DNA from 2 places in the Streptomyces sp. NPDC059679 genome. Region 2 is predicted to be linked to the other one. Evidence: riboswitches for the same ligand, from Rfam matches in the RefSeq annotation. Region 2 holds a riboswitch; the other holds the start of a gene.
The links. Region 2 has a riboswitch for cobalamin ahead of cobN (cobaltochelatase subunit CobN). Riboswitches for the same ligand answer to the same signal wherever they lie in the genome.

Region 1 (7,149 bases), on a different contig from region 2:
AGACCGCCGCCGCGCTGGGGCTCGGCGTGGCCGAGCCCTGTGCGGAGCTGGCCGGTCTGGATACGGGCCGCTGGCGGGGCCTCACCCTCGACGAGGTCGGTGCCGCCGAACCGGAGGCGGTGGCCCGGTGGCTGGCCGACCCGGCGGCCGCGCCCCACGGCGGGGAGTCGGTACGGGACCTGTGCCTGCGGATCGGACGGTGGCTGGACACGGCGTCGCTGACGGACGGCCATACGCTCGCCGTGGTGGAGCCGGACGTGGTGCGGGCCGCGGTGGTGCATGTGCTGGGCGCGCCCGCGGCGGCCTTCTGGCGTGCCGACGTGCGGCCGCTGACCGCGACCGGGATCAGCGGACGCGCCGGACGCTGGAACCTCGGGCTGGGGCGGCCACTCGACCGCCCCTGAGGAGAGCGGCCGCCCCAGTGGGGTCCGGGCGACGGTCGGATCACGGTCGGCTGGGGGTGGCCACCGGCGATGCCGGTGCCCTGGTGGCGGGCTCGGGGCTCAGCAGGCGCTCGGCCAACTCGCCGAAGACCAGCCCGAAGCCTCCCCACAGGGTGACCTGGATGGCCAGCGCGGAGAGCCGGAACCGCCACAGCACGGTGGCCGGGAAATCGGCGGGCACCTCGTTGACGGCCGGCAGGAACGCAAACGCCAGGCCGATCACCAGGGCGAAGGCGGCCACCGCGGCGACGGTGGCGTACCAGGTGCCCAGTTTCGGGGCGAGCCGCTTGCCGAGGATGGTCGCGGCGATCGCGAGGAGCACGCTGAGCACCATCATCAGCAGATACAGATTGGTCCGCTTGGAGATGGTGTCGGGGTCGCCGACGGCGGGCGGGTTGGCCGGGTACTTCAGGAACGGCACGACGTAGACCGCGAGCAGGGCGCAGCCGGACAGCAGCAGCGCGGTGGCCCGCGGGGTGAAGCGGCCGATGCGGCCCAGGGCGAAGCAGTAGGCGAGGGCGGCGATGCCGCCGAAGGCGACCCCGTAGATCAGAACACCGGTGGCCAGGCCGGCGGTGGACTGCAGGCTGCGGGAGACGAGTTCGACCTCGTGATCGTGCCCCGGGGCGTGGGACTCCTCAAAGCCGATCGCCTTGTCGACATTCGGTTCCCCGAGGAGGTAGGCGACGATCAGGGCGAGCACGCCGGCCCCGAGGCCGGCGAGCATGCCACGGACGAGCAGGTTCCGTACCGTTGCGGAATTCATGAGGGTGTCGGCGTCCCTGGCGTCAGTGGCAGGGGAAACCGAGCAGGTGGCGGGCGTCGTGCACCCACTCGTGGACGTCCTCGCCGGAGACGACCGAGGTGGCGCCCTGTTCGGCGCCGACGAAGTACAGCAGGACCAGCATCAGGATGCCGAAGAACACCGCCCACGGGACGATCGCACCGATCGGCAGCTTGGCGGGGAGAGCGGGGGTGGTGGCGGTCGGCTGTGCGACATGCTGCGCCATGGCAGGGCCTCCTTGGGGAATTCGCGTCCCATCTCGGTGGTGCACATGACGACGGCTACGGGTCTGACTCACGAGACGTCCCTTGGAGCGTTTGGAACGTCTCGTTCACAGTGGCGCGACCGTGCCGGGTTCCCACCGGCTTCCGTCCTGCCGTCGTCGATATCGCACCGACGGTACCGCGCCGCGCGGGCATGGCCAATACCCCAACATGTGGGGTGATGCGCTACGGCAGCACCGCGATGCCGTCCAGCTCGACCATCGCCGCCTCGTCCCACAGCCGGACGACTCCGATGACCGCCATCGCGGGGTAGTCGCGGCCCGCCAGCTCCCGCCAGATGCGGCCGAGTTCGGGGGCGGACGCTCGGTAGGCCGCGACATCGGTGGTGTGCACGGTCAGCCGGGCCAGGTCCGCGGGGGTGCCGCCGACCGCGGTCAGGGCGGTGAGCAGGTTGGCCAGTGCGCGCCGGAACTGGGCCGGAAGCGTGGCACCGACGACCGCGCCCGCGCCGTCCAGCGCGGTCTGGCCCGCCAGGAAGACCAGGCGGCCGCCGGTGGCCGTGACGGCGTGGCTGAAGCCGGTGGGCGGGGAGAGCTCGGGCGGGTTGGTGCGCACCAGAGAGGGGTGGGGCTCGGTCACCGGTACAGCTCCTTCGCGATGATCGTGCGCTGGACCTCGGTCGCGCCCTCGTAGATCCGGGGCGCGCGCACCTCGCGGTACAGGTGCTCCAGAAGATGCCCGCGGCGCAACGCCCGCGCGCCGTGGATCTGTACGGCGGCGTCCACGACGTACTGGGCGGTCTCGGTGGCCAGGAGCTTGGCCATCGCCGAACTCTTGGCGATGGCCGGCGCGCCCTCGTCGTACGCGGTGGCGGCCGCGTAGACCAGGAGGCGGGCGGCCTCGGTGCGGGTGGCCATCTCGGCGAGCTGGTGGGAGACGGCCTGAAGGTCCTTCAGCGGCCCGCCGAAGGCGGTGCGCTCCCCCGCATGGGCCACGGACGCGTCGAGCGCGGCCTGGGCCATGCCGACGGCGAACGCGCCGACGCTCGGCCGCAGCAGGTTGAGGGTGCGCATGGCGACGCCGAACCCCTTGTCGGGTGTGCCCAGGACGTCCTCGCGGGTGACGGGGACGCCGTCGAAGGCGAGGCTGCCGATGGGGTGCGGGCTGAGCATGTCAAGACGCTCGCCGGTGAGCCCCGGCCGGTCGGCGGGGACGAGAAAGGCGGTGACGCCGCGCGAGCCCGCGCCCTGGGTGGTGCGGGCGAAGACGACGGTGAAGTCGGCCTCCGGGGCGTTGGAGATCCAGCACTTTTCGCCGGTCAGCCGCCAGCCACCGGCCCCGTCGGGGTCGGCCCGCAGGCCGAGCGCGGCGGCGTCGGAACCGGCCTGCGGCTCGCTGAGCGCGAAGGCGGCGACCGCGCGGCCCGCCCGGACCTCGGGCATCCAGCGCGCGTACTGCTCGGGGCTGCCGGAGAGCACGATCGGATAGCCGCCGAGACCCTGGAGGGCGAGCGCGGTCTCGGCCTCCGTGCACTCCCGGGCGAGCGATTCGCGCAGCAGGCACAGGTCGAGGGCGCGCACCGGCCCGTCGTCGGGGAACAGCCGCCGCAGCAGGCCGAGTTCGCCGAGCGCGGCGGTCAGCGGCCGGTTGACCCGGCCTGGCGGGCCGCTCTCGGCGAGCGGGCGCAGCAGGTCGCGGGCGAGGGACCGCACCCCGGCGCACCAGCGCCGCTGCTTCGGATCAAGTGCGAACGACGGCACCGGTCACCCTCCCACTGGAGTGTTTATCGCGGTCTGTTGACTGTCGTCACCATCACGTTACGCTGACAGGGCGACTTCAGGCACGGCATGTGCGAACACCGGGCGTCTGCCCGGGCAGGCATAGGGGGCGCGTCCTCGATGGAGCTCAGGCCTTCGGCGCACATCGACACCTTCGCCCGGGACCATCTGCCGCCGGCCGAGCAGTGGCCCGCCTTCCGCCTCGACCTGCCAGGACCGCCCTACCCCGACCGCCTCAACTGCGGCGCCGAGCTGCTGGATCGCACCGTCGAGCGGTTCGGCGCCGACCGGGTCGCGGTGCGCGCCGCGACGGGCGAGGTGTGGACGTACGGCGAACTGCGCGCCCACGTCGACCGGATCGCGCACACCCTCACCGGCCCGCTCGGCGTGGTCCCCGGCAACCGGGTGCTGCTGCGCGGGGCCACCTCACCCTGGCTGGCCGCCTGCTGGCTGGCGGTGATGAAGGCGGGGGCGGTCGCCGTGACCGTGCTGGCCGCCCACCGGGCCCGGGAGTTGGCGACGATCTGCGAGCTGGCCCGGATACGGCACGCTCTGTGCGACGTACGGTGCGCGGACGATCTGGTGAAGGCCGGGGTGCCGGGGCTGCGGACGACGTACTACGGCGGGGACGGCCCCGAGGACCTGCTGCGGCTCACGGCCACCGCGCCCGCGTCGTACGAGGCGGTGGCGACCTCCGCCGACGACGTGGCGCTGATCGCCTTCACCTCGGGGACGACCGGGCGGCCCAAGGGCTGTATGCACTTCCACCGCGATGTGCTGGCCATCGCCGACACCTTCTCGGCGCAGGTGCTGCGGCCGCGCCCCGAGGACGTGTTCGCGGGCAGCCCTCCGCTCGGCTTCACCTTCGGCCTCGGCGGCCTGGTCGTCTTCCCGCTGCGCGCGGGCGCCTCCGCGCTGCTGTCCGACTGGGGCGGCCCGGAACGGCTGCTGGCCGATATCGCACGCCACCGGATCTCCGTGCTGTTCACCGCGCCGACCGCCTACCGGGCGATGCTGGGGCGGCTGGACGGCGCGGCGCCGGACGGCGGCGCGTACGACATCTCCTCGCTGCGCCGCTGCGTCTCGGCCGGCGAGCACCTGCCCGCCGGCACCTGGCACGCATGGCAACGGGCGACCGGGCTGCGGATCATCAACGGCATCGGGGCGACCGAACTGCTGCACATCTTCATCTCCGCCGCCGACGACGCGATCCGGCCGGGCACGACCGGGGTCCCGGTGCCGGGGTTCGAGGCGCGGGTGGTGGACTTCGGAAGCACAGACGCGGACGCCGGGCCGCAGCCCGTTCCGGACGGCCGCCCCGGGCTGCTCGCGGTGCGCGGGCCCACGGGCTGCCGCTATCTGGCGGACGAGCGGCAGCGCGAGTACGTACAGGACGGCTGGAACCTCACCGGAGACACCTTCATCCGCGACCCGGACGGCTACTTCCGGTATGTGGCGCGCGCCGACGACATGATCATCTCGGCCGGGTACAACATCGCGGGGCCCGAGGTCGAGGAGGCGCTGCTGCGCCACCCGGATGTCGTGGAAGCCGCGGTGACCGGGCGGCCGGACGAGCGGCGGGGCACGGTGGTGGTCGCGCATGTGGTGCTGCGGCCGGGCGTCGCGCATACCGAGGAAACCATGACAGCGCTGCGGGAGTTCATCACCGCGGAGCTGGCCCCGTACAAGTGCCCGCGCGAGTTCGTCTTCCTGGACGCCCTGCCCCGCACCGCCACCGGCAAGCTCCAGCGCTATCTGCTGCGGGTCGGGACGGCACAGCACGGTAAGTGGGGCACGAACGGCGCCCTAGAGTAAGCGCGTGACCGGCCAGCCCACCCCCCGCTCCTTGATCGTCACCTTCTACGGCGCCTACGGCCGCGGCGGCGCCGGCCGCCCCGCCGGACCCGTCCCCATCGCCGCGCTGATCCGGCTGCTGGGGGCGGTGGGGGTGGACGCGCCCTCCGTACGGTCCGCCGTCTCCCGCCTCAAACGGCGCGGGCTGCTGGTCGCCGACCGCACGGACGCCGGGGCCGCCGGATACGCACTCTCCGAGGACGCGCGCCAACTGCTCGACGACGGCGACCGCCGCATCTACGGCCACCCGGGGGCGGAGGAGAACACAGACGGCTGGCTGCTCGCCGTCTTCTCGGTCCCCGAACAGGAGCGCCACAAGCGCCATCTGCTGCGCTCGCGGCTGGCCCGGCTCGGCTTCGGCACCGCCGCGCCCGGGGTGTGGATCGCCCCCGAACACCTCTACGACGAGACCCGCCACACCCTGGCCCGCCTGGAACTCTCCCCGTACGTCGACCTCTTCCGCGGCGCCCACGCGGACTTCGAGCCGACGGAGCAGGCGGTGCGCCGCTGGTGGGATCTGGAGCAGCTGGCGAAGCTGCACCGCGGCTTCCTGTACGCCCAGGAACCGGTGCTGGAGCGCTGGGCGGGACGCGCCGTACCGGCCACCCCTGCACGAGGCGACGCCTACCGCGACTACGTCCTCGCCCTGGACTCCTGGCGCTTCCTCCCCTACGCCGACCCCGGCCTGCCACCCGCGCTGCTGCCGCGGGACTGGCCCGGCGTCCGGGCGGCGGAGGTGTTCACGGCGCTGCACCACCGGCTGTACGACGCGGGTGCCGGGTACGTACGGGAGGTGCTGACGGCCACGCGCGCCTGAAGCCTGACGCCGAGCACCTGACCTCATACGCCGATCGCGCCGTCGATCCGCTCCCGCAGCAGGTCGGCGTGGCCGTTGTGCCGGGCGTACTCCTCGATCATGTGGATGAGGACCCAGCGCAGCGAAACCGCCCCGAGCCACCCGTCGTCGCGCGTGATGTCCAGGTCGGGAGCCTCGGCGACGAAGCGCTCGGCGAAGGCCACCTCCGCGCGCCAGGCCCGCCACGCCTCGGCGACGACCGCCGGACCGGGCACCGCGCCGTCGAAGTCCTGGTCGGGGTTGTCCTCGGTGGAGAAGAGCAGCGGCACGTCCTGCCCGGCCATGACCCGCCGGAACCAGCGGCGCTCCACATCGGCGAGATGCCGGACCAGGCCGAGCAGCGAGAGCGTGGAGGGCTCCACCGAACGCCGGGCCAAATCCCCCTCGACTCCCGCGCACTTCAGCTCCAGGGTCGCCCGCTGCTTGGCCAGGAAGTCGACCAGCACGCCCCGTTCGTCACCGGTCGTCCGGGCGTCGAGCCTGCGGTCCTGCTCCTCGGGGACGAACAGCTCGGCCCTTCTGCGTATGGTCATGCCGCTCATCATCGTCCATCGGCGCGGCCCGTCGGGGGTCTGCGGCTGCCCGCGCGGTACGGGAGCGGCCAAGGCGCGCCGGGGCCCATGTAGCCCTGTTCGGCGGCGGCGTGCAAGGTCCAGTGCGGGTCGTACAGGTGGGGGCGGCCGAGTGCGCACAGGTCGACGCGGCCCGCCAGCAGCAGCGAGTTCACATCGTCCCAGGAGGAGATGGCCCCGACCGCGATGACGGGGACGCCGAGTTCATTGCGTATCCGGTCGGCGTACGGGGTCTGGTACGAGCGGCCGAAGTCGGGGCGCTCGTCGGGGACGACCTGGCCGGTGGAGACGTCGACGGCGTCCGCGCCGTGGGCGGCGAAGGCGGCCGCGACGGCGACCGCGTCATCGGCGGTCGTACCACCCTCGGCCCAGTCGGTGGCGGAGATGCGGACCGTCATCGGGGAGTCGGCGGGCCACACCTCCCGTACGGCGTCGAAGACTTCGAGCGGATAGCGCAGCCGGGCGGCGAGGGTGCCGCCGTAGGCGTCGGTGCGGTGGTTGGTGAGCGGGGACAGGAAGCTGGAGAGCAGATAGCCGTGCGCGCAGTGGAGTTCGAGTAGGTCGAAGCCGGCGCGGGCGGCGCGGCGCGCGGCGGCGACGAACTGCTCGCGGACGGCGGCGAGCCCGGCGGTGTCCAG
Region 2 (7,149 bases):
GACCTCCCAGGGCTTGAGCCGGTCGGACAGGGAGACCACCGCGTAGTCGTGGCCGAGCGGGGCGCCCGCGCGGGCGGCGGCCGCGTGGGCGGCGGTCATGCCGGGCACCACCCGGACCGGCACCTCGCGGTACGGGTCTTCGGCCGCCGCCTCCAGTACGGCCGTGGCCATGGCGAAAACGCCCGGGTCGCCCGAGGAGACGACGGCGACGCGCCGTCCGCGCCGGGCCAGGTCGAGCGCGAACTCGGCGCGTTCGGCCTCCACCTTGTTGTCCGAGGCGTGCCGGCGCTGCCCCGGGCGCTTCGGCACCCGGTCCAGATAGGTGGTGTAGCCGACCAGATCCTCGGCGGCGGCCAACTCGCCCCGCGCCTCGGGCGTCAGCCACAGCGGGCCCGCCGGGCCGAGGCCCACCACCACGACCTCGCCGCGGCGCGCCGGGGCCCGCGCGTCGATCCGGCTCGGCAGCACCGCCACCGAGAAGTAGGGCACCGACTCGGGGTCCACCTCGGCCAGTGGCGCGACGCGCTCCGCGCCCATCGTGGCCCGCTCCACGTACTGGGCCTCCGCCAGCCGACCCGAGCGCTCCAGCGCCCGCCGCACCGCCGGGAAGGTGCGGCCGAGCTTCATCACGGCGGCCGCGTCGGCCGTGGCCAGCCGGGCCGCCAGCTCCTCCTCCGGGAGTGTGCCGGGCAGGACGGTCAGCACCTCCTCGCCCTCGACCAGCGGCGCCCCGATCCGGGCGGCGGCCGCGCTCACTGAGGTGACGCCGGGGACGACCTCGGTGGGGTAGCGGTCGGCCAGGCGCTTGTGCATATGCATGTATGAGCCGTAGAAGAGCGGATCGCCCTCGGCGAGCACCGCGACCGTGCGCCCCGCGTCCAGATGGGCGGCCAGCCGGGCCGCCGCGTCCGCGTAGAACTCCTCCATCGCGCCGCGGTAGCCGCCGGGGTGGTCGGTGGTCTCGGTGGTGACCGGATAGACCAGCCGCTCCTCGATGTGGTCGGGCCGCAGATGACGCTCGGCGATGGAGCGCGCGATGCTGCGGCCGTGCCGGGCGCTGTGGTACGCGACGACATCGGCCTCGGCGATGACCTCCACGGCACGTACGGTCATCAGCGAGGGGTCGCCGGGGCCAAGACCCACGCCGTAGAGCCGGCCCGTCTGCTGCTCGCTCACTCTTCCTCGCTCGCAATCGCGTTGACCGCGGCAGCGGCGATGGCGCTGCCGCCACGCCGGCCGCGCACCACCAGGTGGTCGAGCGCGGCCGGATGCCCGGCCAGCGCCTCCTTGGACTCGGCGGCGCCGATGAAGCCGACCGGTACGCCGATGACGGCCGCCGGGCGCGGCGCGCCCGCTTCGACCATCTCCAGCAGACGGAACAGCGCGGTGGGCGCGTTGCCGATGGCCACCACCGCACCCTCCAGCCGGTCCCGCCACAGCTCCAGCGCGGCGGCGCTGCGCGTGGTGCCCATCCGGCGGGCCAGTTCGGGCACGGTGGGGTCGGACAGGGTGCACACCACGTCGTTGTCCGCGGGCAGCCGCTTGCGGGTCACACCGCTGGCCACCATGTGCGCGTCGCAGAGCACGGGCGCGCCGGCGCGCAGCGCGGCGCGGGCGCGGGCGACCACCTGGGGGGTGTACGCGAGGTCCTGGACGAGGTCGACCATGCCGCAGGCGTGGATCATCCGCACCGCGACCTGGCTGACGTCGGCGGGCAGACCGCCCAGATCGGCCTCGGCGCGGATGGTGGCAAAGGAGGCGCGGTATATGGCCGCGCCGTCCTTCTCGTAGTCGAACACTGTGCCCTCGATCATGTCGTTCCACGGGCCGCCGCCACGGCGCCGGCCACTTGCTCTGCTGTTACGTCCACGCCCCGCGCGGACCCTGTGGCATCTCGTACGGCGACCTGGTAGCCGTCGCCCGTCGCCAGCACGTCGACCCACCGGACCGGCCCGCCGGGGTGGCCGCAGCGCCGCTCGCAGCCGGAGAAGTACACGGGCAGCCGGCTTCGCGCCGGGCCCGGTCGGCCGTCGCCGGACGCCTCGCCCGCCACCGCGCGCGCCGCCTCGGCACGCACATCGGCCAGGGACTTGGCGCAGCCGGGCCGTCCCGTGCACGCGCCGACCCCGAACCAGGGGGAGTGCGGCGCGGTCACCAGCCCGGCGTCGGCGAGCTCCCGCAGCGCGGCCTCGGCGTCGCCGGCGGAGAAGCCGGGCAGCACCACGCCGCGCCAGGGTGTCACACGCAACTCGCCCGAGCCGCCCCGGGCGGCGAGCTCGGCGAGCAGCCGCCACCGCGCGGCGGTGAGCCGCCCCAGCGGGACGGCGACCGACACCGCGCACCGCCCGTCCGGCCCGGCGACGAGCCCGACGAGTGGTGTGCTCGGCGCGGTGGTTGGGGAGTGAGGGGCGAGGGATGCGAGCTGGATTCCTGCTTCGGCGAGTCGCCCCACCAATTGGTCGGCCGTCACGGCGTGTCGCGCCGGCAGCTCGCTCACACGCCACGCGCGTGTGCCACTCGCGCGCACCGCGTCGAGAAACGCCACCGCGGCCAGCGCCGCCGCGCGCGGCACGTCCGAGGCGCGCACCTGGAGTTCGGCGCCCACGGGGTCGCCACCGGGCGCGGGCTTCGGCTTCGTGTCCCCGGGGCCGCCCGCGGGCGTGGGGGGACCCGGCGGCCGGGCCCGGCCCGGCGTGTCGTCGGCCACCAGCCGCCCGTCCTGACGCGCCGCGACGCCCGGCGCGTCAGCGTCCTCCGGCGCGTCAGCGTGGTCCGGCGCGTCGTGGTGGTCTGTGGAGTCGGGGGACTCTGTGGCGTTCGGCGCGGTGGATTTCGGGCGTGCGGGTCCATGTCCCCCGGCGGAGCCGAGCCGCAGCACCGCCTCGCCGTCCGGCGCTGCGATCAATGTCACATCCGCGCCCAGCGCCGCCACATCGCCCCGCCCGTCGTCGAGCGCGAACAGGAACCGGCCCGACAGCCCGGCCAGTTCGGCCAATCCGGAGCCTGCGGGCGCGTTGCCGCACAGCAGGGCGTCCAGCTCCCGCGCCCACGCCGAGACATCCGCGTACCCCGCCCCGTCCAGCCCGGACAGCGGGGACGCCACGATGTTGCGCACCCGGTCGTGGCGGTCCGACGGCAGCAGCCCTGCCGTCCGCAGCCGGGCCGCGAGTCCGGCCCCGCACCCCGCGTCGAGGCCGCGCAGCTGCAGATTGCCCCGGGAGGTGAGGTCCAGTCTGCCGTCGCCCAACTCCTCGGCCGCGAGCGCCAGCACGAGCGCCTGGCGTGCCGTCAGGAGCCCGGCGGGCAGCCGCACCCGGGCCAGCGCGCCGTCGTCCGCCGAGTGCAGGCGCAGCGCGCCGGGGCAGGCGTCGTCGCGACCGCGCGCGGGGGTTTCGTCCCCTGGTGGGGCGGTTGTCGGGGGGAGGGGCATGGCGGCGAGCATACCGACGATTGTGTTCGGCTCTCCGCCCCGCGGCAGGTCAGAAGCGCCTACTATGCTCACGGCGGGTCGGTCCCGGCCCGCCACCACAAAAGACGGCAAAAAGGGTAGGAAGCCGGTGGAAATCCGGCGCGGTCCCGCCACTGTGAGCGCGGCAGCCGGTATTGCGACGGCCGCGCGAGCCAGGAACTCCCGCCGTCTTCAACCCGCCCGGGGCGCGGACCCCGAGGAAGGCCTGCCGTCGCATGATCCTGCTGCTGTCGACGTCCGACACCGACCTGCTCAGTGCCCGCGCGGCACAGACCCCGGTGCCCTATCGGCTCGCCAACCCGGCCCGGCTCCCCCTGGACGAGCTGCCCGCGCTCCTCGAGGGCGTCGAACTCGTCGTCGTACGGCTGCTCGGCGGGGTGCGCGCCTGGCAGGAAGGGCTCGACGCGCTGCTCGCCGGGGACCGCCCGGTCGTGGTCCTGACCGGCGAACAGGCCCCGGACGCCCAGCTCATGGAGGCATCCACGGTCCCGGTCGGGATCGCCGCCGAGGCACACGCCTATCTCGCGCACGGCGGGCCCGGCAACCTCGGCCAGCTGGCCCGCTTCCTGTCCGACACCGTCCTGCTGACCGGCCACGGCTTCGAGCCGCCCGCGCCCGCGCCCTCGTGGGGCGCACTTGAGCGCACCGCGCGCGAGGACGTCACCGGCCCGCGGATCGCCGTGCTCTACTACCGCGCTCACCACATGAGCGGCAACACCGCCTTCGTCGAGGCGCTGTGCCAGGCCGTCGAGGACACCGGGGGCCGCGCGCTGCCGCTGTACGTCGCCTCGTTGCGCGCACCCGAGCCCGAGCTGCTGGAAGCCCTCGCCGAGGCCGATGCGGTGGTGACCACCGTGCTCGCCGCGGGCGGCACCCGGCCCGCCGAGGCATCGGCCGGCGGCGACGACGAGGCGTGGGACGCGGGCGCGCTGGCCGCGCTGGACGTCCCGGTGCTCCAGGCGCTGTGTCTGACCGGCCCGCGCGCCGCGTGGGAGGCGAACGACGAGGGTCTTTCGCCTCTGGACGCGGCGACCCAGGTCGCCGTCCCGGAGTTCGACGGGCGGCTGATCACCGTGCCGTTCTCCTTCAAGGAGACCGACGAGGACGGCCTGCCCGTCTATGTCGCCGATCCCGAGCGCGCCGCGCGTGTCGCGGGAATCGCCGTACGACACGCCCGGCTGCGCCACATACCGGCGGCCGACAAGCGCCTCGCGCTCGTGCTGTCCGCCTACCCCACCAAGCACTCCCGCATCGGCAACGCCGTCGGCCTGGACACGCCCGCCAGCGCCGTCGCCCTGCTGCGCCGGTTGCGCGCGGACGGCTTCGACCTCGGCCCGGTGGAAGGCCCCGAGGCGCTGCCCGGTCTCGCCTCCGGCGACGGCGACGAGCTGATCCGCGCGCTCATCGAGGCGGGCGGCCACGACCAGGACTGGCTCACCGAGGAGCAGCTGGCCCGCAACCCGGTCCGGATCCCCGCCGCCGACTACCGCCGCTGGTACAAGCGGCTGCCGCAGGAGCTGCGCGAGGCGGTGGAGGGGCACTGGGGGCCGCCGCCGGGCGAGATGTTCGTCGACACCAGCCGCGACCCCGAGGGCGAGATCGTGCTGGCCGCGCTGCGCCGGGGCAATCTTCTGGTCGTCATCCAGCCACCGCGCGGCTTCGGCGAGAACCCGATCGCCATCTACCACGACCCCGACCTGCCGCCCTCCCATCACTACCTGGCCGCCTACCGCTGGATCGCCACCCCCCAGGCCGACGGCGGCTTCGGCGCCGACGCCATGGTGCACCTGGGCAAGCACGGCAATCTGGAGTGGCTGCCCGGCAAGAACGCGGGCCTGTCCGCCGCCTGTGGCCCCGACGCCGCGCTCGGCGACCTGCCGCTGATCTACCCGTTCCTGGTCAACGACCCGGGTGAGGGCACACAGGCCAAGCGCCGCGCCCACGCCACCCTCGTCGACCACCTCGTGCCGCCCATGGCCCGCGCCGACTCCTACGGCGACATCGCGCGCCTGGAGCAGCTGCTGGACGAGTACGCCGCCATCTCGGCGATGGACCCGGCCAAACTCCCCGCCATCCGCGCCCAGATCTGGACCCTCATCCAGGCCGCCAGGCTCGACCACGACCTCGGCCTGGAGGACCGGCCGGACGACGACGGCTTCGACGACTTCCTGCTGCACGTGGACGGCTGGCTGTGCGAGGTCAAGGACGCCCAGATCCGTGACGGCCTGCATGTTCTCGGCAACGCCCCCTCCGGCCCCGAGCGGGTCAACCTCGTCCTGGCCATTCTGCGCGCCCGGCAGATCTGGGGCGGGACCACGGCGCTCCCCGGGCTGCGTGAGGCACTCGGCCTCGACGAGTCGGCCGCCACCCGCACCGGCGCGGACGAGGCGGAGGACCGCGCCCGCGCCCTCGTCCAGGCGATGGAGGACGCCGACTGGGCCCCGGAGGCCGTCGAGAAGGCGTGCCTGGGGCTGCCCGAGGAGCAGCACGGCGCGGTGACCGCGATCCTCGACTTCGCCGCGCGCGAGGTCGTGCCGCGGCTGGCCGCCACCACCGACGAGATCGACCACGCCGTGCACGCCCTGGGCGGCGGCTTCGTGCCCGCGGGCCCCTCCGGTTCACCGCTGCGCGGCCTGGTCAACGTCCTGCCGACCGGCCGTAACTTCTACTCCGTCGACCCCAAGGCCGTGCCCAGCCGGCTGGCCTGGGAGACCGGCCAGGCGCTCGCCGACTCGCTGCTGGAGCGCTACCGCCGCGACAACGACGGCGCCTGGCCGCGCTCCGTCGGCCTGTCGCTGTGGGGCACCAGCGCGATGCGCACCTCGGGCGACGACGTGGCCGAAGCACTCGCACTGCTCGGCGTCCGTCCGGTGTGGGACGACGCCTCGCGGCGCGTCACAGGACTCGAGCCCGTCCCCTTCGACCAGTTGGGCCGCCCCAGGGTCGATGTCACCCTGCGCATCAGCGGCTTCTTCCGCGACGCTTTCCCGCATGTCGTGGCGCTGCTCGACGACGCCGTACGCCTCGCCGCCTCCCTCGACGAGCCCGAGGCCGACAACTACATCCGCGCCCACGCCCAGGCCGACCTCGCCGAGCACGGCGACGAACGCCGCGCCACCACTCGTATCTTCGGCTCCCGTCCCGGCACCTACGGCGCGGGTCTGCTCCAGCTCATCGACAGCCGTGACTGGCGCACCGACGCCGACCTGGCCGAGGTCTACACGGTCTGGGGTGGCTACGCGTACGGACGCGGCCTGGAAGGCCGCCCGGCCCGCGCGGAGATGGAGAGCGCCTACCGCCGGATCGCGGTCGCGGCCAAGAACACCGACACCCGCGAACACGACATCGCCGACTCGGACGACTACTTCCAGTACCACGGCGGCATGGTCGCCACCGTGCGCGCCCTCAAGGGCACCGCCCCGGCCGCGTACATCGGCGACTCCACCCGCCCCGAGACGGTCCGCACCCGCACCCTGCACGAGGAGACCTCCCGGGTCTTCCGCGCGCGCGTGGTCAACCCGCGCTGGATCGAGGCGATGCGCCGCCACGGCTACAAGGGCGCCTTCGAACTCGCCGCGACCGTCGACTACCTCTTCGGCTACGACGCCACCACGGGCGTGGTCGCCGACTGGATGTACGACAAGCTGGCCCAGAGCTATCTCCTCGACCCCGAGAACCGC

Region 1: linked by a shared signal. The riboswitch ahead of ACFV2X_RS18435 (CbtB-domain containing protein) and the one ahead of cobN (cobaltochelatase subunit CobN) in region 2 are both predicted to bind cobalamin.

Annotation. Positions count from the first base shown of each region.
Region 1 is NZ_JBHWES010000015.1:51,735-58,883, reverse strand. Features, by position in the region: gene ACFV2X_RS18445 (histidine phosphatase family protein) at 1-404, shown strand, start outside; gene ACFV2X_RS18440 (CbtA family protein) at 445-1,209, opposite strand; gene ACFV2X_RS18435 (CbtB-domain containing protein) at 1,232-1,453, opposite strand; cobalamin riboswitch at 1,489-1,640, opposite strand; gene ACFV2X_RS18430 (RidA family protein) at 1,677-2,090, opposite strand; gene ACFV2X_RS18425 (acyl-CoA dehydrogenase family protein) at 2,087-3,211, opposite strand; gene ACFV2X_RS18420 (AMP-binding protein) at 3,350-5,044, shown strand; gene ACFV2X_RS18415 (PaaX family transcriptional regulator C-terminal domain-containing protein) at 5,049-5,900, shown strand; gene ACFV2X_RS18410 (DinB family protein) at 5,924-6,472, opposite strand; gene ACFV2X_RS18405 (bifunctional salicylyl-CoA 5-hydroxylase/oxidoreductase) at 6,481-7,149, opposite strand, start outside.
Region 2 is NZ_JBHWES010000003.1:45,097-52,245, forward strand. Features, by position in the region: gene ACFV2X_RS05140 (precorrin-2 C(20)-methyltransferase) at 1-1,176, opposite strand, end outside; gene ACFV2X_RS05145 (precorrin-8X methylmutase) at 1,173-1,814, opposite strand; gene ACFV2X_RS05150 (nitrite reductase) at 1,811-3,430, opposite strand; cobalamin riboswitch at 3,493-3,654, shown strand; gene cobN (cobaltochelatase subunit CobN) at 3,685-7,149, shown strand, end outside.